3 regions of the Shewanella livingstonensis genome follow, and region 1 is predicted to be linked to each of the others. Evidence: predicted binding sites of a transcription regulator. Region 1 holds the regulator's gene; each other region holds the start of a gene.
What was found. Region 1 encodes sigma-54, which starts transcription at its own class of promoters, with help from an activator protein. Its sites were predicted from a motif close to GTTGGCACGNNNNTNGNNT; they were not measured.
Positions count from the first base shown of each region.

Region 1 (7,816 bases):
ACGCGCCGCTTTGAAACAGCATGCTCATGCGCTTGCGCAGTTCAAAAAGATCTTTGCGCTTAAGCTGATGTATATCATGACCATCGAATAAGACTTGGCCACTGTCAGGAGTTAACTGCCCGCCAATTAATTTTAACAAGGTGGTTTTACCAATACCACTGGGACCCATGATTGCTGTTACTTTACCCTTGGGGATCGATAAAGAAATATCGCTGTAGATCACCCGCGAACCATGGCTAAAGGCCAAATGGTTAACTTCGACCAAAGGTTTATTATTTGATTTACTCTTATCAGACATTGGCATTGAGGAGATAACAGCCTTCCTTGCATTAAGTTGAGGCACAAATTGTACTGTAATTGTCTATTAAGCGACAACTATATCCATATAACCTCATATCATTATGGGTACAATTACTGTGCAATGCTTTCAATTTGATAAAAATCCAGCGAAAATGCTCGTTAATAAATTATTACTATCGGAATCACATGCTAGTTAATATCTTAATGTTAATTGTTGGCCTTGCTGTTTTAGTTTGGAGTGCGGATAGATTTGTTTATGGCGCGGCGGCGTTTGCGCGTAATTTAGGTTTGCCACCAATGCTAATTGGACTGACCATTGTTGCTATGGGTAGCTCTGCACCCGAAATGTTTGTTGCAGCCACAGCCTCAATGGATGGTATGCGTGATACTGCCATTGGCAACGTATTGGGTTCAAATATTGCTAACATTACTCTAATTTTAGGATTAACCGCCTTACTTGGCGCCATTAGCGTGGGATCAAGGACTTTAAAACGCGAGATCCCTATCATGCTAGCCGCGACAATATTTGCGGGCTACACCTTGCATGATAATGTGTTAACACAGGCAGAAGGTATCATGCTCATCGTGATACTTTTGCTGTTAATGGGATATTTTATTTGGCAAGCGACTCATGATAAAACTCCCGATAGCTTAGATACTGAACTTGAATCTGAGATCCCTAAAGATGTGCCAACCTTTCATGCTATCATTTGGCTAGTTATTGGTATTATATTACTGCCCCTATCGGCAAGTTGGATGGTAGATGGTGCCGTGGGTATTGCAAAATTTTATGGCCTATCGGACCTTGTTATTGGCTTAACCATCATCGCTGTGGGCACAAGCCTACCGGAATTAGCTGCTTGTATTGCTGGTGTGTTAAAAAAAGAGCATGACTTGGTCATTGGTAATATTGTTGGTTCGAACTTATTTAATATTCTTGCCGTACTGGCATTACCAGGGTTAATTTCACCTGGTGAAATAGATGCTTCAGCCAGTGGCAGAGACTTCTATATGGTCTTAGGCACCAGTGCGGCATTAGCCATTTTAGTGTTATCCAGTGGAGCCAAGCAACAACTGACTCGTTGGCATGGCGCACTATTATTAATCACCTTTATTGCGTACCAAATTGTTGTATTTCAATCACATTAGATTGGAGCATAAAGATAAAGTATTAAGCTAAAAGAGAGAGCTGTATGGTAAATCAAACTCAATTTCGTCAGTGGGGCCGTAAAGTCATTGATATTGAAAAAGCTGCCTTAGATAATTTATATCAATATGTTGACTCTGTTGAGTTTGACCAAGCATGTCAATTAATCATGCAGTGCAAAGGCAAAGTGATTGTCATGGGCATGGGCAAATCAGGTCATATTGGCAATAAAATTTCGGCGACCTTTGCCAGTACCGGTACACCAGCATTTTTTGTACATCCTGGTGAAGCCAGTCATGGTGATTTAGGTGCATTGGCTAAGAACGATATTGTACTCGCTATTTCTAACTCTGGTGAGTCGAGCGAAATACTCACATTAATGCCAGTAATACAACGTATGGGCGTACCTGTTATTGCCGTCACAGGTAAACCAGACTCTAATATGGCGCGTTTATCTAAAATTCATTTATGCATTGCCGTTCAAGAAGAAGCTTGCCCATTAGGATTAGCTCCAACCTCTAGCACTACTGCAACCTTAGCAATGGGTGATGCATTAGCCATTGCCCTATTGCAAGCAAAAGGCTTTACTCGAGATGACTTTGCCTTGTCACACCCGGGAGGATCTCTTGGGCGAAAATTATTGTTAAAAGTCGATGATGTTATGCACAAAGGCGATGATTTACCTATAGTCCATAATGATATTTGCATCACTGATGCGCTTTATGAAATATCTAAAAAAGGCCTTGGTATGACCGCTATCGTTGACTGTGCTACTAAACTTGTAGGTATTTTTACCGATGGTGATTTACGCCGAGTTATCGATGCCGAAGTAAACCTTCGAACCACGCCGATAGCCCAGGTTATGACTAAAAACTGTGTAACTTGCCCTAGCGGTATTTTAGCGGCACAAGCACTACAAATCATGGATGAAAAAAGCATCAATGGACTGATTGTCGTCAATGAAAAACATCAACCGATCGGGGCATTAAACATGCTCGATATGGTTAAAGCAGGAGTCATTTAATCATGTCAGAATCAACCGAGTGTCAGCAAGGATTTTACGGCCCTATCAGCAATGATATTTGGCAACGAGCACAGAAAATCAAATTGTTAATCTGTGATGTCGATGGGGTATTTTCAGATGGACGAATTTACCTCAGTAACGCCGGTGAAGAACTCAAAGCCTTTCACACACGAGACGGTTATGGTGTTCGCTCACTGCTTACTAGCAACATTCATGTTGCCGTTATTACCGGTCGTAAATCAAAAATTGTCGACACCCGTATGACGGCATTAGGTATCCAACATATTTATCAAGGTATTGATAATAAGTTTGAGCCGTTTGAGCAGCTTATGTCGCTGTATAATGTTAGTGCAGATGAAGTAGCTTACATTGGCGATGACATGGTAGACCTTCCGGTAATGAAAGCCGTAGGATTAGCGGTTTGTGTCGGTGATGGTCATCCGTTTGTGAAACAACACTGTCATATGACAACGACCCTTAATGGCGGACATGGCGCGCTTCGTGAACTCACCGATTTATTATTATTAAGCCAAGACAAATTTGATAGCGCTCATGGCATGAGTATATGAATAGAATCACCCTAGGTATTGTGGTTTTTTTTGGGCTTGCTTTTTTATTGTACTGGCAAGCACAAATAAAGCGTAGTGAACTGGACGCGGTGAAAGTGCGCGGTATTGAGCGCCCAGACTTTATTGCGGATAATCTCCGCACCACTGAATTCAATCAATTCGGTTTTGTCGAAAGTCGAGTCAGTGCAGAACATATGGAGCATTACGCTTCAAGTGACATCACTCACTTTACTAAACCTGTCTACCTTATTTACCCTGAAAATGGTAAAGCACAATGGAAATTAACGGCAGACAAAGGACAGCTGAATAAAAATACCAGCAAAGTCATATTAGAAAAAAATGTTATTATTGATGCCATTGATATAGAAGAACCTCTACAGTCATTGAGTACCCAAGCTATTGCCGTGGACTTAACCACCATGATAGGTACTTCGCAAGAGATGGTGTACATCAAAGGCAAAGGGTTTATTATTCAAGGTTTAGGCTTGCATGCCGACTTGAATTCGCAAAAATTATCGCTACTTAGCCAGGTAGAAGGAACATATGAGCCACATTAATCGTCTCCACACTCGCGCCAATGTTATGTTGTTAAGCAGCATACTTTGTATACTGAGTTTGCCTGCTGCGGCGAAACAAGGTGATCTTAAACAAGAATTAAAAATCGCTTCGGTCAGTCAATCTGCCGACATTAAAAACAACCAAATTGTCTTTAATGGTCCGGTTACTATTGTCCAAGGCACCATTAATATCAATGCCGATGAACTACGAGCGTTTACCCCCGAAAACAGTACCAGTAAACGGCTTATCGCTACAGGCTCACCAGCAACGTTTTCGCAAGAATTAGATGACGGCCAAATTGGTACTGCCAGTGCTGACGAAATTAGTTATGACCTAGCTACGACCACACTCACATTGACAGGTAATGCTAAACTGGATCAATCAGGCAGCCAAGTTACTGGTAATCGAATTAAGTACAATATCAATGCGCAAGAGTTGATTGCTGAAAGCACTGGTAAAGGACCAGATCGAGTGATTACCATCATTCAACCTGAGAACTTCCAAGACGAGACTGCACCTAAACAACAACTCCCTGAAATTCCGGTTAACAAGCAGATCAAACCATGACCCAAATAACGTTAACTGCTGAAAATCTAGCTAAAAGCTATAAAGCTCGTCAAGTTGTCAAAGATGTGAGTTTAACGGTTAAAACCGGCCAAATTGTTGGTCTTTTAGGCCCAAATGGTGCAGGTAAAACAACCACTTTTTATATGGTGGTGGGCTTAGTAAAAAGCGATAAAGGTCGGATCCTCATTGATGATGACGACCTTACAGCCGACCCAATGCATTTGCGCGCCCGCAAAGGTATAGGTTACTTACCACAAGAAGCCAGTATTTTCCGCAAGCTCACCGTATACGACAATATTATGGCCGTGTTGCAAACTCGCAAAGAGCTCAGTACCGACCAACGTATTGAGCAAGTAGAACATTTGTTAGAAGAATTTCATATCACCCACATTCGCGACAGCCAAGGCATGTCCTTGTCGGGTGGAGAGCGTCGCCGAGTTGAAATTGCACGCGCTTTAGCGGCTAATCCCAAATTTATTTTACTCGATGAGCCCTTTGCGGGTGTTGACCCTATTTCGGTCATCGACATAAAAAAAATTATTCAACAACTTAAAAATCGCGGTTTAGGGGTATTAATTACCGACCATAACGTCCGTGAAACCTTAGACGTTTGTGAGCGAGCTTATATTGTTAGCCAAGGCAATTTAATTGCCGAAGGTACACCTGAAGAGATATTGAGCAATCAACAAGTTCGTGCTGTGTACTTAGGTGAACAATTCAAGCTATAGTTACTTTACTGGCCTTTTAGTCTATCTAACTCATTTCATTGAACGATATCTAAACAGGGTTAAATGTCATTGATGTATGTGGCAATCCATTACATTTTTTGAGATTGTCATTTTTATGGAAATCATCTAGGGATAAGCGGTAAATGAAAGCGTCACTCCAACTTAAAATGGGTCAACACTTAACCATGACCCCACAATTGCAGCAAGCCATTCGCTTACTGCAATTATCGTCATTGGAGCTACAGCAAGAAATCCAACAAGCATTGGATTCAAATCCATTACTTGAAATAGAAGATGAGTTTCCTGAAGCAAAAGATCCCATAAAAGAACATCGTGACCAAGCTGATACCGACTTTAGTGACAACAGCATAGTCAATGTTGAAAAAGACACCTCCACAGTCGACACAGCAGAATCCATGACCAAAGAAACCATGGATGATTTAGCCATGGATACCACATGGGATGAGGTCTATACCGCCTCACCGATGTCGGGTTCAGGCAGTGCGAGCATGCGCGATGATGACATGCCTTTCCAAGGTGAAACTACCGAAGGTTTGTATGAACATTTAGAATGGCAAAAAAATCTTACGCCATTTTCAGAGACCGATTTGGCGATTGCTACAGCCATTATTGATGCCATAGATGAACGCGGCTATTTAACCCAAAGCACTGAAGACATTCTCGAAGCCATGGGCGATGAAAATGTTGAGCTCGATGAAGTTGAAGCAGTATTAAAACGCATTCAACACTTTGACCCCGTTGGCGTTGCTGCACGTGATTTAAGTGAATGTTTGATCATTCAATTAGCCCAATATGCCAATACAACACCACATATTGATAATGCTCGACTGCTAATTAAAAACTATTTAGATTTAATTGCTGGCCGTGATTTCAGATTATTAATGCGTAAAACTAAGCTAAAAGAAAATGAATTGCGTGATGCCATCACCCTAATCCAGTCACTCAATCCCCGTCCGGGCTTATTAATTACCGCCATTGATGACGAATACGTCATCCCAGATGTCACAGTACTAAAGAAAAATGGCCGTTGGGTTGTAGAGTTAAATCCAGACAATATGCCTAAGATTGGCGTTAATCAGCAATATGCCGCGATGGCCAGAAATAGTAAAAGCTCATCTGACAGTCAATTTATTCGCGGTCACTTGCAAGAGGCTAAATGGTTTATTAAAAGTATCGAAAGCCGCAATGATACCTTACTCAAGGTAGCCAACTGCATTGTGAAATTTCAGCAAGGCTTCTTTGAATATGGTGAAGAAGCTATGAAGCCTATGGTACTTAATGACATAGCTGAAGCGGTAGAAATGCATGAATCAACTATTTCGCGTGTCACCACACAGAAATATATGCACACTCCTCGTGGGCTATTTGAACTAAAATACTTCTTCTCTAGTCATGTCAGCACAGATGATGGCGGGGAATGCTCATCAACAGCCATTCGTGCTTTTATCAAAAAGCTGGTTGCTGCAGAAAACCAGAAAAAACCGTTAAGTGACAGTAAAATGGCTCAACTTCTGGCAGAACAGGGCATAAACGTTGCTCGTCGTACGATTGCAAAATACCGTGAAGCAATGATGATCCCGCCCTCAAACCAACGTAAGAGTTTATAATCTACAGGTAATGGAGGAATTTTTATGCAAATAAATTTAACTGGGCGTCATGTCGACATAACCGAATCTTTACGTGAATACGTGCAAGGTAAATTTTCAAAGCTTGAACGGCACTTCGATCAGATCCATAATGTACACGTTGTGCTCAATGTAGAAAAATTACAACAAAAAGCAGAAGCTAAAATCAACCTTAATGGTGCAGAGATTTTTGCCATGTCAGAAAGTAATGATATGTATGCTGCTATAGACGCCCTGATCGATAAACTCGACCGTCAGGTAATTAAACACAAAGAGAAGTATACAAAACACTAACGATGGAACTTTGTACCATTCTGCAGCCGGAATGCACTACCTGTGCCACACCGGGCAGTAAGAAAAAAGTACTGGAACTCATCAGCAATTTAGTCGCTGCCCAGTACCCAACCCTGTCTTCGCAAGAGGTTTTTGAAAGCCTATTAGCGAGAGAGAAAATGGGTAGCACAGGTATAGGAAATGGCATTGCGATACCTCATGGTCGGTTGACGACCATTGATCACCCTATTGCGATATTTGTTAAATGTGAAGAAGCCATTGCCTTTGATGCAATAGATAAGCAGCCCGTGGATATTTTATTTGCTTTGTTAGTACCAGCAGATCAGTGCCAGCAACATTTAGGCACATTATCGAGTATGGCTAAAAAGCTAAGCGATAAGCAAATATTGAAACAGCTTCGTAAAACTCACGACTCAACAGAACTTTATCAGGTTATAACTGCATGAAACTTGTCATAGTATCGGGACGTTCAGGCTCAGGAAAGTCCGTTGCCCTGAGAGTATTAGAAGACCTAGGATATTATTGTGTTGATAATTTGCCTTTACCACTTATTGGCACATTACTAGCCCAGCTAAAGGGCAGTAATGATTTAGTGGCGATTAGTGTTGATGTGCGTAACATTGCTGAACAAGGCAAAGTGCTGCAAGACCAATTAGCCCTACTTGAAGATGACACTGAAATTATCAGCTTCTTTTTAAATTCTAATGATAAAGTATTACTTAAGCGCTACAGCGAAACACGTCGATTACACCCGTTATCTAAAAATCATATTTCACTGCAAGAAGCGATAAAACTAGAAGGCCATTTACTTGAGCCAATCGCAAAAATTGTTGACCATTACATAGATACTTCTGCACTGAACATCTACGAATTAAGCGATCAGGTTAGGCAAATATTATTAGGCAGTGTCGATAAAGAGTTAGTGATTAACTTTGAATCTTTTGGCTTTAAGCACGGCATGCCAACTGAAGCTGACTTTATGT
Region 1 is NZ_CP034015.1:4,401,779-4,409,594, forward strand. Features, by position in the region: gene EGC82_RS19170 (ATP-binding cassette domain-containing protein) at 1-298, opposite strand, end outside; gene EGC82_RS19175 (calcium/sodium antiporter) at 487-1,449, shown strand; gene EGC82_RS19180 (KpsF/GutQ family sugar-phosphate isomerase) at 1,494-2,471, shown strand; gene kdsC (3-deoxy-manno-octulosonate-8-phosphatase KdsC) at 2,474-3,040, shown strand; gene lptC (LPS export ABC transporter periplasmic protein LptC) at 3,037-3,597, shown strand; gene lptA (lipopolysaccharide transport periplasmic protein LptA) at 3,584-4,165, shown strand; gene lptB (LPS export ABC transporter ATP-binding protein) at 4,162-4,893, shown strand; gene EGC82_RS19205 (RNA polymerase factor sigma-54) at 5,037-6,521, shown strand; gene hpf (ribosome hibernation promoting factor) at 6,546-6,833, shown strand; gene ptsN (PTS IIA-like nitrogen regulatory protein PtsN) at 6,836-7,279, shown strand; gene rapZ (RNase adapter RapZ) at 7,276-7,816, shown strand, end outside.

Region 2 (7,816 bases), 2.2 Mb from region 1:
ATTAGGTACCCAGAGTTCCGATTTACAATCTCGACTTGATTCACTGCCTGGATTAGTAAAACAAAATAATTAATTGAGTAATAAATCAAAAAATTAATTAATCTGTTTAAAAAATGACATCGAGATGAAAATCAAATGACCACAACAGAGCAACAAGTGCTAATTGATGATTTGGATGCAACCGGCGAACAATGCAAGACAGTACTGAACCGTTTAAAAAGCAAAAATGACATCGAAGAATTTGATGAGTTGGTATTGAATTTGCAAGAGTTGGTAACTAAGCGTCAAAAGTTATTGAATGCTTTGATTGCAGATGATTCATTTGTGCAAAGAGACTATTTGCAACGCCAATTGGAGTTGACATTAAGCCTTGAAGTGAAAGCAAAGCTAGTGTTAAACAGTTTGCATTCTGAGATACATCTAGGCAAGAAAAACCAACGTCAAGTTAATGTTTATAAGAGAATTGATTCAGATAGGTAGGTATTTATGAGAAGCTCACTACAGTCATATCGAAAAGTTTCGCTAGAAAGCGAAATAGCGGTGGCTTCGCCACATCGCATTATACAAATGATGTTTGAAGGCGCATTGCAGCGTATTGCCCAAGCAAAATACGCCATTCAACAGAAAAACCCTGCGCAAAAAGGCGAGAATATCGGTAAAGCCGTTAGTATTATTGCTGGGTTGAGCGGTAGCCTAAACATGGATGCGGGTGCTGATGTTTCTGCTAATTTAGATTCACTTTACGAATACATGTTAAGACGATTATCTGAGGCTAATGTAGCGAATGATGTAGAGATGCTCGAAGAGGTTTCTGCTTTGCTCAGAACCATTAAAGAAGGTTGGGATTCAATCCCACAAGATATGCATGAGCTAACTTCTGAAGCAAGCTAAGCGTTACAGCAAACTGTATGTAAACTAAAAAAGACGCTTAGCGTCTTTTTTGCTATCTGGTTTAGTTTTTGAGCCTGTAAATAATTTTATTACCTGCAATTCATGTATCCATTTCAAATACTTAATTTAAGCTAATTCATTAGCATCATCTATTTTCCGTGAGAGAGCGTTTCTTCCGAGTGTATTGATCCTCATAACCGAATTGATCCTCATAATCGAAATGATCCTCATAACCGAAACAAAACTTGCTCCATTAGATTTTTTGAATGAAAAACCACCATTTTCAACATAAAATGCTATCTGTTGTAGATAATATGTAACTGATGCTTGCTTATGATGGGCTGATAATACAATATTTAACCTCAACTCGGGTTAAGATGTGGGTTATGTAAGGCAAAATGACAACATGCGGCCTATTTCATATCAGACTTGTCATTTGTTTTGCTAACAAGGCGCATAGGCGCGCCAATAGCTAGCCTATTGCAAGTCAATGCAACACAGTTAGCGAGACAAAGGGCTGTTTGATAACAATTTATTATCCCTAGCTGAGGTTATTTACCATCGAGTTCGTTTTTATTCACTGTATGTAGCGGATTAACGATGCTGTTTTAGGAATAATGCTAGAATAATGTCAGTGTTGTCAGTTTTTATGACGGCAATGTACTTTGGTTTATGTGGCGATATGCGGCATAATCATCCCGAATCAATACCTATAACAAGAGCTTTTGGCCTTCTGAATGATGCAAATAGAACAAAGAATTTTAATTGTCGGTACCCCATCAGAGCGCGTGACTCGTTTGTGCTGCATTTTGGAATTCCTAGGTGAACAGTGCGAAATTGTTTCTAATGAATCTTTTGCAGCCTTAATCGAACAGTCTCGGTATCGCGCCGTCGTTATCGTTGATGAAAATATTAGCGTCGAGAGTATCAAAAACATTGCCGCAATAGTGCCCTGGCAACCGATGTTGTTATTAGGCGACACCGACATCAATTTATCTAATTTGCTCGGAACCATCGAAGAACCGATAAATTATCCGCAATTGACTGAACTGCTGCATTTTTGCCAAGTATTTGGCCAAGCTAAACGCGAACATACCTTAACCAGTGGTAATCAAACCAAGTTATTTCGCAGCCTGGTAGGGCGTAGCGAAGGCATTGCTAAAGTTCGCCATTTGATTAACCAAGTGTCGAGTTCAGATGCGACCGTGCTGGTATTAGGCCAGTCGGGAACCGGTAAAGAAGTGGTCGCGCGTAATATTCATTATTTATCTGAGCGTCGTGATGGACCGTTTATCCCGGTCAATTGTGGTGCAATACCTGCTGAGTTACTTGAAAGCGAATTATTCGGCCATGAAAAGGGCTCTTTTACTGGTGCCATATCCGCGCGTAAAGGCCGTTTTGAATTAGCAGAAGGCGGCACACTGTTTTTAGATGAAATTGGCGATATGCCGCTGCAGATGCAAGTTAAGTTGCTGCGCGTATTGCAAGAAAAGGTATTTGAGCGTGTTGGTGGCAGCAAAACGATAGCAACTGATGTGCGTATTGTGGCGGCGACCCATCGTGACCTTGAAACCATGATTATAGATAATACCTTCCGTGAAGATTTATATTATCGCCTTAATGTGTTCCCAATTGAGATGCCTGGGTTAAGCGAGCGCCGTGATGATGTGCCGTTATTGCTACATGAATTAGTTAACCGAGTGTTTAATGAAGGCCGTGGTAAGGTTCGTTTTACCCAACGCGCTATTGAATCGTTAAAAGAACATCCCTGGTCTGGTAACGTGCGTGAGCTGTCTAATTTAGTTGAACGCTTAACAATTTTATATCCCGGCGGATTGGTTGATGTAAATGATTTACCGCATAAATACCGTTATATTGATGTACCAGAGTATTGTGTTGAAATCAGTGAAGAGCAGTTAGAGCGCGATGCTTTAGCATCAATCTTCAGTGATGAAGAACCGGTTGAAATACCTGAAACGCGTTTCCCAAGTGAATTACCGCCTGAAGGGGTCAATTTAAAAGACTTACTGGCAGAATTAGAGATCGACATGATCCGTCAAGCACTTGAGCAGCAAGACAGTGTGGTGGCAAGAGCCGCTGAAATGCTCGGTATTCGCCGTACCACCCTCGTTGAGAAAATGCGTAAATACGGTTTGAGTAAAGATTAACATTTGCTTTGTTATTGCTTTTGCCATGATTTAATAAAACACATCTTCGGATGTGTTTTTCGTTTATTGAACCCCAGAACCCCGAATCCAGATGTTGCACCCGCACGTCATCCTCGAATGCTTTAATCGGGGATCCATGTGTTGCTTATATTTTAGAGCGCAGAACTCCGAATCCAGTACCCAGAATCCAGAACCCAGAACCCAGAACCCCAGAACCTAGATGTTGCACCACCCGCACGTCATCCTCGAATGCTTTAATCGAGGATCCAGGTGTTGCTTAGATTTTAGAGCGCAGAATCCCGAATCCAATACTCCAGTACCCCAGTATCCAGATGTTGCACCACCCGCACGTCATCCTCGAATGCTTTAATCGGGGATCCAGGTGTTGCTTAGATTTTAGAGCGCAGAACTCCGAGTCCAGTACTCCGCATCCAGAACCCCCGAATCCAGAACCTCGATGTTGCACCACCCGCACGTCATCCTCGAATGCTTTAATCGGGGACCCAGGTGTTGCTTAGATTTTAGAACACAGAACCTAGCACCTAGTACCTAGATTTTCGCTTGGCACAGTAAATGCATTCAGCTAATCAAATGTTATTATTTTGACGGAGCGACCATGTATTTAACACGAGCGTTAACACATACCGATCATTCAGATTATGAGTTATCTGCGTCAGCTTCGTCTATCACTACAACTGATATAGAGGCGAAATCGCCAGCTGTTGCGGCGAATTCAGTTCAGCAGCGTAATGTGAACTCAGCTACTAGCTCAACTACTAACTCAGCCATTAACGTAACCACTGCGGTTATCAGTTCTTATTCTAGTAAGGCCGCCAATATGTCTAATCAAATGGCGCATATTCTTCAAGCTATGCCATCTGGCGTAGTTATCCTAGATGGTGACGGCGTAGTGACACTCGCCAACCCGGTTGCCACCGAATTACTTGGTCGACCGCTGCAAGGTTCGCGTTGGTTTGATATTATCCATCGTGCATTTGCGCCACAAGATGATGATGGCCATGAAGTGTCGCTTAAAAATGGTCGACGAGTAAAGTTGGCTATTACACCATTAGCACCAGAACCTGGACAGTTGATTGTGTTAACCGATCTTACCGAAACCCGTTTATTGCAAAAAAACCTGTCTCATTTACAGCGTTTATCGGCGTTAGGCAAAATGGTGGCGACATTGGCCCATCAAGTGCGTACTCCGTTATCTGCGGCTTTGTTATATGCCTCGAATCTTGCGAGCCCCAAATTATCTGATTCTGCCCGATCTAAGTTTCAATCTAAATTGGTTGACAGGCTTAATGAGTTAGAGCGTCAAGTTAATGACATGTTGCTAATGGCAAGAGGACGTCAAGACGGGATGGCTGAATCTGTTTCTATGGACGAAATCATTAGCCAAGTGATGGCCAGTTGTGAACCGATTGCAGATAAAAAACACTGCCAGTTGGTTGTTGAAGACACTTCACATTCGTTGATGCTTGCTAACGCCAATGCTCTCAGTTCTGCGGTAAATAATTTGGTAATGAATAGCCTTGAAGCGGGCGCCACAAAAATAAAAGTCAGTGCCAGTGAAACCCCTGATGGATTAATGCTTGATGTTATCGACAATGGCAAAGGGTTAGAGCCGTCGATGCAACAACAAATACTTGAACCGTTTTTTACCACTAAAAGCCAGGGTACTGGTTTGGGCTTAGCGGTGGTGCAGTCGGTAGTGCGTAACCATGGCGGACAAATTCAATTGTCGTGTAAGCCTGGAATGGGTTGCCATATTAGGTTGAGCTTTCCACACATGAACAAAGCAAGTGATCAGGAGGTGAAGCGTGGCTGAAGCAAATATTCTATTAGTTGAAGATGATGCCGATTTACGTGAGGCATTGCTTGATACCCTAATGCTTGCCCATTACGACTGTGTTGATGTAGGTAGCGCTGAAGAGGCCATATTGGCCTTAAAAGCCAACCAATTTGATTTGGTGATTAGCGATGTGCAGATGGACGGTATTGGTGGCATGGGCTTGCTAAGCTATTTACAACAGCATCAACCAAAACTGCCTGTATTGTTAATGACCGCTTATGCCACTATTAACAGTGCGGTGAGTGCGATGAAGTTAGGCGCGGTGGATTACCTTGCTAAGCCTTTTGCACCAGAAGTGTTATTAAATCAAGTGTCACGCTATTTACCCTTAAAGCTAAACCACGATAAACCTGTGGTTGCCGATGAAAAAAGTTTAGCCTTGTTGGCGCTGGCGCAGCGCGTTGCGGTGTCTGAAGCCTCGGTAATGATTATGGGCCCAAGTGGCTCAGGTAAAGAGGTATTGGCGCGCTATATTCACCAACATAGCCAACGCCATGACCAGCCGTTTATTGCAATTAACTGCGCGGCGATACCGGAAAACATGCTAGAAGCGACCTTATTTGGTTACGAAAAAGGCGCATTTACTGGCGCTTATCAAGCCTGCCCTGGTAAATTTGAACAAGCCCAAGGCGGCACAATATTACTGGATGAAATATCTGAGATGGAACTTGGTTTACAAGCTAAGTTATTGCGGGTATTACAAGAGCGTGAAGTTGAGCGTTTAGGTGGGCGTAAAACCATTAAATTAGATGTTAGGGTACTGGCTACCTCAAACCGCGATTTAAAAGCCATGGCAACGGCGGGGGAGTTTAGAGAAGATTTATATTATCGTATTAACGTATTTCCGTTAACGTGGCCAGCGCTGAACCAACGCCCAGCAGATATTTTACCGTTAGCGCGCCATTTATTAGTTAAGCATGCCAAAGCATTGAATATGACGTGGGTACCTAAATTGGATGATGCCGCCACTCGACGATTATTGACTTATCGCTGGCCGGGTAATGTGCGGGAACTTGATAACGTGATTCAGCGTGCATTGATTTTACGGGTAAACGACGATATTGGCGTTAATGATATTATTATCGATTCTGCTGATGTGAATTTATTGCCAACAGATCACTTTGAGGTTGATAAACCGGCCGAAGTCGAAGGCTTGGGTGACGAATTAAAAGCCCAGGAGCATGTGATTATTTTAGAAACCCTTAATCAATGTCAGGGTAGTCGCAAATTAGTTGCTGAAAAATTGGGGATCAGTGCCCGGACATTACGTTATAAAATGGCTAAAATGCGAGATATGGGCATTCAACTTCCGGCTTAACGTAAATATCCGTTAACTAATTGTTATTTAACATTATGATTTTATAGCCTAATAAGGCTATTGTTTATCGTTCACCTACGCAAAAGTGACCTGTTTGTTTTAATGGATAGGTTACTTTTGCTTGTGCTATTCCCCCCTGTTATCGACTAATCTCTCACTAATTGTAATACTGGCACCTAAATTGCTTTAACTCCTTATCAGTTATTGTTGTCGTCAAAAAGTCGACGAAAGGGAGTTACACCATGCAGATTAGCGCAAATCCATTAATGCAAGAAATGCAATCGCTTCGCGGCGAGATAGCCCCTTCTATTGGTTCATCTATTCGACCTAACCTTACCCAGCAAGTGAATAACACCACGGGTGCTGATTTCAGTCAGCTATTGTCTCAGGCTGTAGGTAGCGTCAATGAACTGCAACAATCATCATCAAGCTTAGCCACTCGTTTAGACATGGGCGACACCACGGTGACCTTGTCTGATACCGTTATTGCGCGTGAAAAAGCCGGCGTTGCCTTTGAAGCAACAGTGCAGGTGCGTAATAAATTGGTCGACGCTTATAAAGAAATTATGAGTATGCCTGTTTAGTTGCCAAAAGCATTAAGCACTAAATAACATAACCACATCAGATATAGCAGGTACGCATTGTGAGCACAGACATTATGGTAGGTTCGGATTCAACAGCCGATGGCGGTGTCCAACAAGAGAACAAATCTGGACTTCTTGGTGGCGTTGGTGGTGCAGATATGATGCGTCAAGTGATCATGATTCTGGCATTAGCAATATGCCTTGCTATGGCTGTTTTTGTGATGATGTGGGCGCAAGAGCCTGATTATCGTCCACTAGGAAAGATGGAAACCGCAGAGATGATCCAGGTACTCGATGTGCTGGATAAAAATCAGATTGATTATCAAATCAACGTTGATGTGGTCAAAGTACCTGAAGATAAATATCAAGAAGTAAAGTTACTGCTTAGCCGTGCGGGTATTCAAAGTAGCACTCAGGCCAATGATTATTTAAACCAAGACAGTGGTTTTGGTGTTAGCCAACGTATGGAGCAAGCGCGCTTAAAACAAAGCCAAGAACAAAATCTCGCTCGAGCTATCGAAGAGTTGAAAAGTATTAGTCGTGCAAAAGTCATTTTAGCATTACCAAAAGAAAATGTTTTTGCCCGTAATGCCTCTAAGCCAAGTGCGACCGTTGTGGTGAGTGTGCGTCGTGGCGGGCTAGGCCAAGAAGAGATTGATGCCATTGTTGATATCGTTGGTTCAGCGGTGCAGGGATTGGTGCCTTCTCGCGTGACAGTAACCGATTCAAATGGGCGTTTACTTAATTCTGGTAGCCAAGATGGCACCTCGGCTCGAGCCCGTCGTGAGCAAGAGATCGTACAGCAACAAGAAGCTGAATATCGTAAGAAAATCGAATCAATCTTGATGCCAATTTTAGGACCTGAAAATTTTACCTCGCAAGTTGATGTAAATATGAACTTTACTGCAGTGGAACAAACGGCAAAGCGTTTCTCTCCTGATTTACCGGCTATTCGCAGTGAGATGATTATAGAACGTAACTCATCTGGTCAAAGTTC
Region 2 is NZ_CP034015.1:1,760,222-1,768,037, forward strand. Features, by position in the region: gene fliD (flagellar filament capping protein FliD) at 1-73, shown strand, start outside; gene EGC82_RS07645 (flagella biosynthesis chaperone for FliD, FliT) at 136-480, shown strand; gene fliS (flagellar export chaperone FliS) at 487-891, shown strand; gene EGC82_RS07655 (sigma-54 dependent transcriptional regulator) at 1,629-3,059, shown strand; gene EGC82_RS07660 (sensor histidine kinase) at 3,676-4,893, shown strand; gene EGC82_RS07665 (sigma-54-dependent transcriptional regulator) at 4,886-6,235, shown strand; gene fliE (flagellar hook-basal body complex protein FliE) at 6,478-6,819, shown strand; gene fliF (flagellar basal-body MS-ring/collar protein FliF) at 6,891-7,816, shown strand, end outside.
Region 2: fliE (flagellar hook-basal body complex protein FliE) is a predicted target of sigma-54. The motif match lies at 6,404-6,422, and genes of this name have one in related genera.

Region 3 (7,816 bases), 2.2 Mb from region 1:
ATATTAAGGCTAAGGAGTCTTCGCTGGATATCAGGAGTAGTATTTAAGCGTTGCTTAGGCAATGACAGACTGCGAGACTTGAGCATTTCATCAGCAATTGATTCTATAACTTTTATCGCATCATTACTTAAAACTGGATCATTCACCACTACGACATTAATGTATCGCTGCGCAAGTGCTTGGGGAGTGACTGTATTAAAGCTCCCCTCTCGTTGTGCTAGTTCAGTAAATAATGCCAATTCTCTAGGGTTGGTTATAAGTTCGCGAGTTGTCGCGTCAATAGTTGTTGAGTCAATATTCAATTTTTCCAGCAGAGGGACTATTTCGGTATCCCATACTAATGGTTGGCAATGAAATTCACTGTCCCACTGACGGATAGCAATACGTCTATCGTATTGACGGTCAAAATCTCTGCAACTTGTAATTACTGTGACATTTGGAATTAACAGTAACTTGTCAATTTGAGCAAGAAAGTACGTTAATACCAAATGTTCACGAGCAATGGACAAAACATCGAGCGAATCAATTATTACAACAACATGTGCTTCTTCAGCTAAACGTGCAACTTGTTCGACCCATTGTTCTGTTAGCCCTAGCGCTTTGCGCTCTTGTGCTGTAGTTATGTCAGCAAATTCGCGAGACTGAATAAATAGAGGAATTATATCGTTTTGAGTTTCTAATCGTTTTTCTAGGGATTCTTGTAGACCAAGCATGATGCATGTCTTACCAGAACCTGGTTTCCCAGTGAGTAAAATGGCACGTTGTTTCTCTTCTATAGCAACTAGAAGATCATCTATTAACGAACAAGGAATACGTTGGTTATTGATATCCCGCATCCAATTTCTACCAATTGCAGAGGTAGTAGAAAATGAACCCAGAATTTCTGCTTTAGCCATTGGCGGTACAAGCATTGCACCAGCTTTATAAAGAATATTTTTTAAGTCATCTTTAGTAAGCTGGTGTTGCATTACGCCAACATCAATACTTTCTAAAGTACGTCCACCAAATGAATCTAAGCTCTGCCACAAAGCGTTAAATCCAGTAGTTGAGTTACTTGCGATAAGCCGTAGACGTTCTTTAAGTTGGCGCGCTAATGATTCGTAGTTAGGGGTGACTTCAAATGAAATACGATTAAGAATTTCAAAGGTTGAAAGATTGGATGAGTTTGATGTAATACGAACTTTTAAATTATCATCTGTCGTCCGATGTTGTTTGGTTAGATTTTGCTGATATTCAGCTTCAGTAGAATAGGCGGCTGAAAACTCACAAAGTTTAGCCAAGTCACCGAAGTTGCTACGCGAGTAAAATTTGACGATAGAATTAGTTATTTTTGTTAGGTCTTGAATTGCTTTGTCTAGCTCATCGGCAAGATCTGCAATCGACCATGATTTAAAATCACTTTGGTTTTTCTTGCATTGACAACAAATGAGACCGCCGGCGGCTCTTCCTATTACTACATCATCTACAAGATAGGCAGTTGAATCAGTTTCAAGCCATAAATAGTCAGGATCAGTCAAGACTGCCAACGCCCAATCAAAGGCAATCAAAGTTTGATAGATATCACCACGATTGGAGCGTATTCCTGCAATGCTCATACTTGTCCTTGAATATATCTAGTTTAAACTGATAATTTTAAAATTTATCATATAGTTAAGCGTAGTAAGCTGTCTAGTTTTTTGATATGTATGTTTTTGTCTTAGTCCATTTATTGACAGAACTCCAAGTTAGAGCGATTGGGCTCAATTTTACCATTAGCTTGTGAATAGCTTAATGTCCACTCATGTACTCTCGTCACGATTTCAACACCTAAAGCGACTATGCCTTTTAACTGCACTATAAGCTCATCACCATAACGATTCGTTGCAAATTGTCTCTCATCAGTCTGTATGTCGTAATTTTCAGTAATTCACGTGTTTTCTGCAGCATTGACTCCTGAATCACATTCTTGAATTATTTCAGGATTTCCTGGAACTGAGTGTTGGCTGAATCCCGCGCGACTCGTAGCATTTGCGGCATTGGTTTCAGCATTGGGTTCAGCATTTGGTTCAGTACTAGTTGAGTGACTAGATGCAGGCTGATAGCCTGCATCCTTAGTCTTTTCGTGGGAATTGCCGATTTTTTGATGACTTAATTGAATATCGCTTAGCTTTTTATATTGGTAAAGCAATCTAATGACTTGATCTTCACGCTTACAAAATACGCCGCCCATCAGCTCTGTGTAACGACTCCAATCTGAATCATCTGCGGCTTGTCTAATTTGTTCTACCCACTCTAGGCTTTCGTCAGTGATTTTACTTAACCGTCTTAATTCACGCCAAGGCGTAACACCTACCCCGCCAATTTGTTGAAATTGACGAATGCCCCGTCACAGGGTGTGACGGTATTGATTTATAACCATTTATACTTGTGACCAGTAGCTATTAGGTTTTGTTTTAATCTGTTTTTCATTTCATCGCTGGCTCTGAAATAAACAGATTTGATATCATTGTCGTAATCATCTTGCCTAAACCCGCGCTCTTTAGCTTTGCTATACCATTCATGGCCTAAGTCAAATTCACCCGTTGAAAGGTAAACAGCGCCTAGCAAAGTACATGGCCTAAAATTTAACGGTGTCACTTTATGTGCTTCTAAACCAAATTTAATTGAATTCACATAATCCTTTAAGTCTCTACAAACACCACCGTATGTGGTTAATAAAGCAGACTTTAATTTCTTTTCATTCTTAGGGAGGTTAAATGGATATGATTCATCTAAGGCTTTTTTTATTTTAGTCAGCACTTCAGCTTTACGATAGGCGGCACTAGCATTAACCAGCTCCCAAGGTAAGCTTTTCTGTTTCCAGTTTTGAAAATGCTGATGGGCTAAATGAAGATGATATTTTTGTACAACCAAATTAGATGAAAAACCAATATCATCTAACCATTTTAACTCTTCAGGAGTAATTGTTTTTTTACGAAGTTGAGTCAACAGCTTATCTACACGAGAATTTTTCTGAACGCTATAAACTTCAAAGTCATCAAAATCTATACGGCTTGCTTTAAATGCTTCAGCTTCTTGTCTAAGTTGATTCTGTAACATTTCAGCTTTTGCTTTAGCTTCAGATAAAACTTTAGCTTTTCGTTCAAGAATGTCCTGCCGTTTTAGTGCTTCAATGTCATCGAGTTTCGATTGGTAATGAGAAATAACAACATCAACAACATTTTTATTGGCTTCTTGTGATAACTCTGTATGGCTTGTTGTAAGCCTTCTTTTTGTTTCCACTTTAAGTTTAAGGCCATCACAAATTAAACTTTCAAGCTTATCTGAAACGCTTTCTTTTGAATTAACAGTCCTGAAAAGCTAACGTGTCGTTTTCCCCAGCGCAACTGACAAAATTTCAAGATCAGATTCTAAAACACAAATATCGTGTTGAGATATATATTTCACAAAAAGGTCAATGTAGGTATTTAAAAGGGGATACTTAGATTTTGGAAATAGCAGTTGAGCTTGAGAGATCTGTTTATTAACCACAGTAAAAATCCATTTTATTTAGTTGATTTAATATGCTTGCTCAGCCAAAAATTGATTGTCCTGATTGCTTGATATGATGAAGTAAAAGCGTAATCGACGCTTTTTGCATATTCCATAACATGGTCAACCATAGCTTGCGCTGCTTGGTGGGGATTAGCATAATTTTTCTGAGTATAAAACTGTATAGCAAAAGCTTCTACTTTATCTTTTTTGGCATACCGTTTATCCCTGCCTGTTTTCCAGTTTTCAATTAGCATGTCCTGACGAATTTAAAATATTAACCAACTGCGTTTTCAATGCTTCTGGCATTGCTGATAGAAGTTCATCTAGCTGATTATCGACTTCTAACTTTTGAGATTTAGATCGTGGGTTAGACTCTTTCTTGGGGTTCATTACACAATACTTCCATGTTTCAACTTTAATAGAAAACTATTGGAAATACGCTTAAATATCCATGATTGAGCTCAAACTATCGAAAAGTGGAGTTTTGAAGAGTGCTCGAAAAAAAATTCCAAAAAAGTGGTTTCCAGAGGCGGCACAACTTTTGACGATTTTGTTAAGTTATTGATTTTTAAGACAAAAAGATGTGTTATGGTCTCCCCACAGGGACTCGAACCCCGATCGGCCGCTTAGGAGGCGGCTGCTCTATCCTGTTGAGCTATAGAGAGACCCAGTGATTATACTGAGTTTATAATTGAATTAAACCTTTTATATTTAATTGCTTGATTAATAACCAACAAATTCATAATCGCCTTACTCTTAGCACTTAGCACTTAGCACTTAGCACTTAATTTTGAACTACTAGCTTCTAATCACCAATCATTAGTTCTTAATGGCAATATCATTGACTTGAATATTGTCTGCACTGTCGATGCCGTCAAAGATTGCCGTTGCACTGTCTTCGGTGACTTGCTCGATGACGACATTAGCTCGACTTTTAGTGGCGATAGCGCGCATAGAGTTGAATCTGTCTGGAATATTTTTTTGTAATACAATTTGGAATTTATCACCCATTTTCACGCCGTTTTTACGACCTAAATTAATGATGATACGATCTCCATCCCTTGCGACAATTTGGCCTAATAATGGTCGGCAGTTTAATTGCCTATCAAGCGACATAACACTTTGTTGTAATATCTCACTAATAGCCTGACCATAAGATGAGCGCCAAAAGCGCTGGTTAGCAGGTGAAACGATTTCTTGTCGTTCAAATTCCCAAGGCGCTGAGGTGGCGAACGATTCGGTCCAAACGACTTCACCGCTAATGCCATGATAAAGAGTTAATTTAACAATAAACTGTCTTAGCGGATCATCCTCTACAAAGCCCATGTAACTGCTTTGCGCTGGTTCGGTGGAAATATCAATAATTTCGGGTTGCAGCAGATATTGGCTGTCGGTGATTTCGCCTAACCAGCTGGGAATACGATAGCCTTTAAAATTAACCAGTTGGTTGGTGTTATCAATTTTTTCATCGGCATGTATTCGCGCAAAACTGTATCGTGATTGCGCGTTGATGACCTTACCTAATTGTTCAGTGATCCGCTCTTCAAAGTGGGCTAATTGGCCATAACGCAACTGTTCGCGTTCTTGTAAATAGGCTTGTGGCAACATAATAGCGGCTTTAAGTGATTGGCTTTTACATTGAGCGTTAGGTTGTTGTTCGCTGAGTTCAAGCTGTAATACCACGGTGATGGTGTGTTGGCTGATCATTTCACTCATTAACTCAACGTTATTGGCTGATCCCATACGTTGAATTTGAAAGGTATCTTGAGTAAGCCGTCCCTGGTTAATTTGTTGTTCGCTGGAAAAATTAACTCCGGCTTTTAAACTGGCATAATTTAATGCCTGACTAATGGCGTCTTCGCGAGCTTTATCAATATCGCCATTAACGATTTTAGCCTTACCGGTTACTTCGATTTGTTCAGCAAATACAGACGTTGTGACCAACAAACCACTTGCACATAGCATGGCTATAGCAGCAAGATGACTGAATGGGTTAGCTCGGCGTGAAGGGCTGTGTCGGATCAGCATGCGATATCCTAATGTCAAAAAAACGTCAATTTGGCCTAATTAGATGAACTAAGCTTACTCTATATTTAACAAAGCAAAAATTGTGCCTATAACTACTTTAGCGCTTATTTTTAGATCTAGCGTGATTATAGTAAAGCTTCTATTGGATTTGCCGATATAAAGGGACGAATAATAAAGAGTACATAATTGGCCTTAGCTATCGATTAATATGGCGATTAAATGACTCATTTATACCTAGACTTACAGCATTATGCGTTAGAGGAATTATTATGATTAACAGGCTTATTATCCCCACGGTCATACTTGCGTCGTTGACGTTAGCTGCATGTACCCAAACGCCTAATGCTGCCAATAACCTTGCCTTTAGCAATAACGGTAAATTTGTCAAAGTGGTTGATGAAGATGAGGTTTATCACGATAAGCTGGTTTATGACATTCAAGCTGCTGGATTATCGCCTAAAGGCCAGGTGAATGTGTGGGCTGAAAAGCTAGTTAACGAGTTAGTATTACAAAATGATGCTTTACGACCTGATCAACCCCTACTGATTTCTACCCCAGTAATGGCGAGTAATTTAAATGCCACCAATGAGTTGGCATTACAGTTACAGCAAGGATTACTTGCGGCGTTTCACGCCCATGAATTTAACTTAGTTGATTTAAATGTAGCAACCAATTTACGTGCAACCGAACAAGGCGAATTTATGCTGAGCCGTAATTGGGAGTTGTTGCGTGCAGATTTACCTGTATCACACGTATTAGTGTCAACCATGACCTTAACACCTGAAGGCATTGTATTTAACGGCCGAGTGGTTAATGTGACTAATAATAGAGTGCTTTCTGCGGTGCAATCATTTGTAGCAGCATCGAGTTTATCAGGCTATTTACAGCCTTCTGAATTGATAGAATCGCGCAATGGGTTACTGTATCGCCACGAGCAAAAGGGCGACAGTCGTTACACCGTATTAGGGGATAAGCTATGAAGTCGTTAATGTTCATTATACTGGTACTGTTAACGGGCTGTGTCAGCAAAGATAAATATGTTCAGTGGGAAACCGAGGCTCCGGCGTCGTTTCCAACACTGACTGCAATTGGCTATGCACCATTAGCGACTCAGCCAAGCAAAGAGCCATCACATCGCATTTTAATGGCAATGCAAGCATCAAAAATTGCCGCTTATCGAGAGCTTGCCGAACAAGTTTATGGGCAAAAGATTTCGGCTAATAGCGACGTAAGTGAGTGGTTATTAACTGACGACAACGTTAAGTCTAGCGTGAGTGGCATTATTCGCGGTGCGAAAGTGGTTAAGACCTACCCTTCTGGTGAGTTTTATGTCACAGAGTTAGCTCTCGATTTTAAACAAGTGTGGCAATTGTACGAGCAACAAAATCGGCCTAAACGAGTAAAAGAAGTTACTTATTTTTAATCTTTAACCTCGGTTTACATTCGCTTTTTGATTTATGTTGTTGGTTAAGGTCTGGCTAAAAACGTAATAGATGACCTTAACGTTATTGATATAAAAATGCCGCTGATATCAGCGGCATTTTTTGTTGTATGCTGTAGACGTTATCGTTAAAACGTCAATTTAAACGCTAAACCTAATGCTGCTTGGTCTTCTATATCTTCAGTCACGTCTGGATAGCTAAGCTCCATTTCGCCACCAAAGTAATAACCAGCATAGGCGTTAAGGCTTATATTGTCTGTGGCTTGCCAGCCGGCACGAACAAAACCAACCCATTCATCAACCTCGATGGTTTGATCATCATCAGCGATTAAAAAACGTTCAGTACGTTTTGAGCTACCAATACCAAAGTCTATATCTGAGCGATATTGGTAACTTAACTCTAATCCTGCAGGACCACTAAAGCCGGCTTGGAACGGGTTAGCAAGTACCCACTTATCGTTTATTTGCCAACGCACAGCTAAATAAGGAATGGTACGCACTTCTGAAATATCATTTAAATAGGCGACACCAAAACCTAACATATTGCCCGAGTCAAAACGGTACATGCCCGAAGCCACTACGCCATAACTTTGTGCATTAGAAGATGATGCAGTATCGGCATAGGCATATTGTAATTTTGGCGCGATGAGAAACATCCAATGATTGTCTAGGCGATATGACAATGATAAACCTGCACTGTACTGATGGATGGTTGACCAAGGTTCAATACTGCTGCGTAACAGAGTGTTTTGGTTCATATCCCAGTCGTAATCGAGATTATCGTAACCTAAGTTTGCCCCAATGGACCACTGCCGATTGAGCGGCATGCTGGCC
Region 3 is NZ_CP034015.1:1,725,426-1,733,241, reverse strand. Features, by position in the region: gene EGC82_RS07520 (NACHT domain-containing protein) at 1-1,595, opposite strand, end outside; gene EGC82_RS07515 (hypothetical protein) at 1,907-2,209, opposite strand; gene EGC82_RS07510 (hypothetical protein) at 2,389-3,261, opposite strand; gene EGC82_RS07505 (hypothetical protein) at 3,525-3,767, opposite strand; gene EGC82_RS21230 (hypothetical protein) at 3,757-3,903, opposite strand; tRNA gene EGC82_RS07500 (tRNA-Arg) at 4,103-4,178, opposite strand; gene EGC82_RS07495 (flagellar assembly protein FlgT) at 4,333-5,541, opposite strand; gene EGC82_RS07490 (FlgO family outer membrane protein) at 5,811-6,521, shown strand; gene EGC82_RS07485 (LPP20 family lipoprotein) at 6,518-6,964, shown strand; gene EGC82_RS07480 (DUF6268 family outer membrane beta-barrel protein) at 7,111-7,816, opposite strand, start outside.
Region 3: EGC82_RS07495 (flagellar assembly protein FlgT) is a predicted target of sigma-54. The motif match lies at 5,613-5,631, and genes of this name have one in related genera.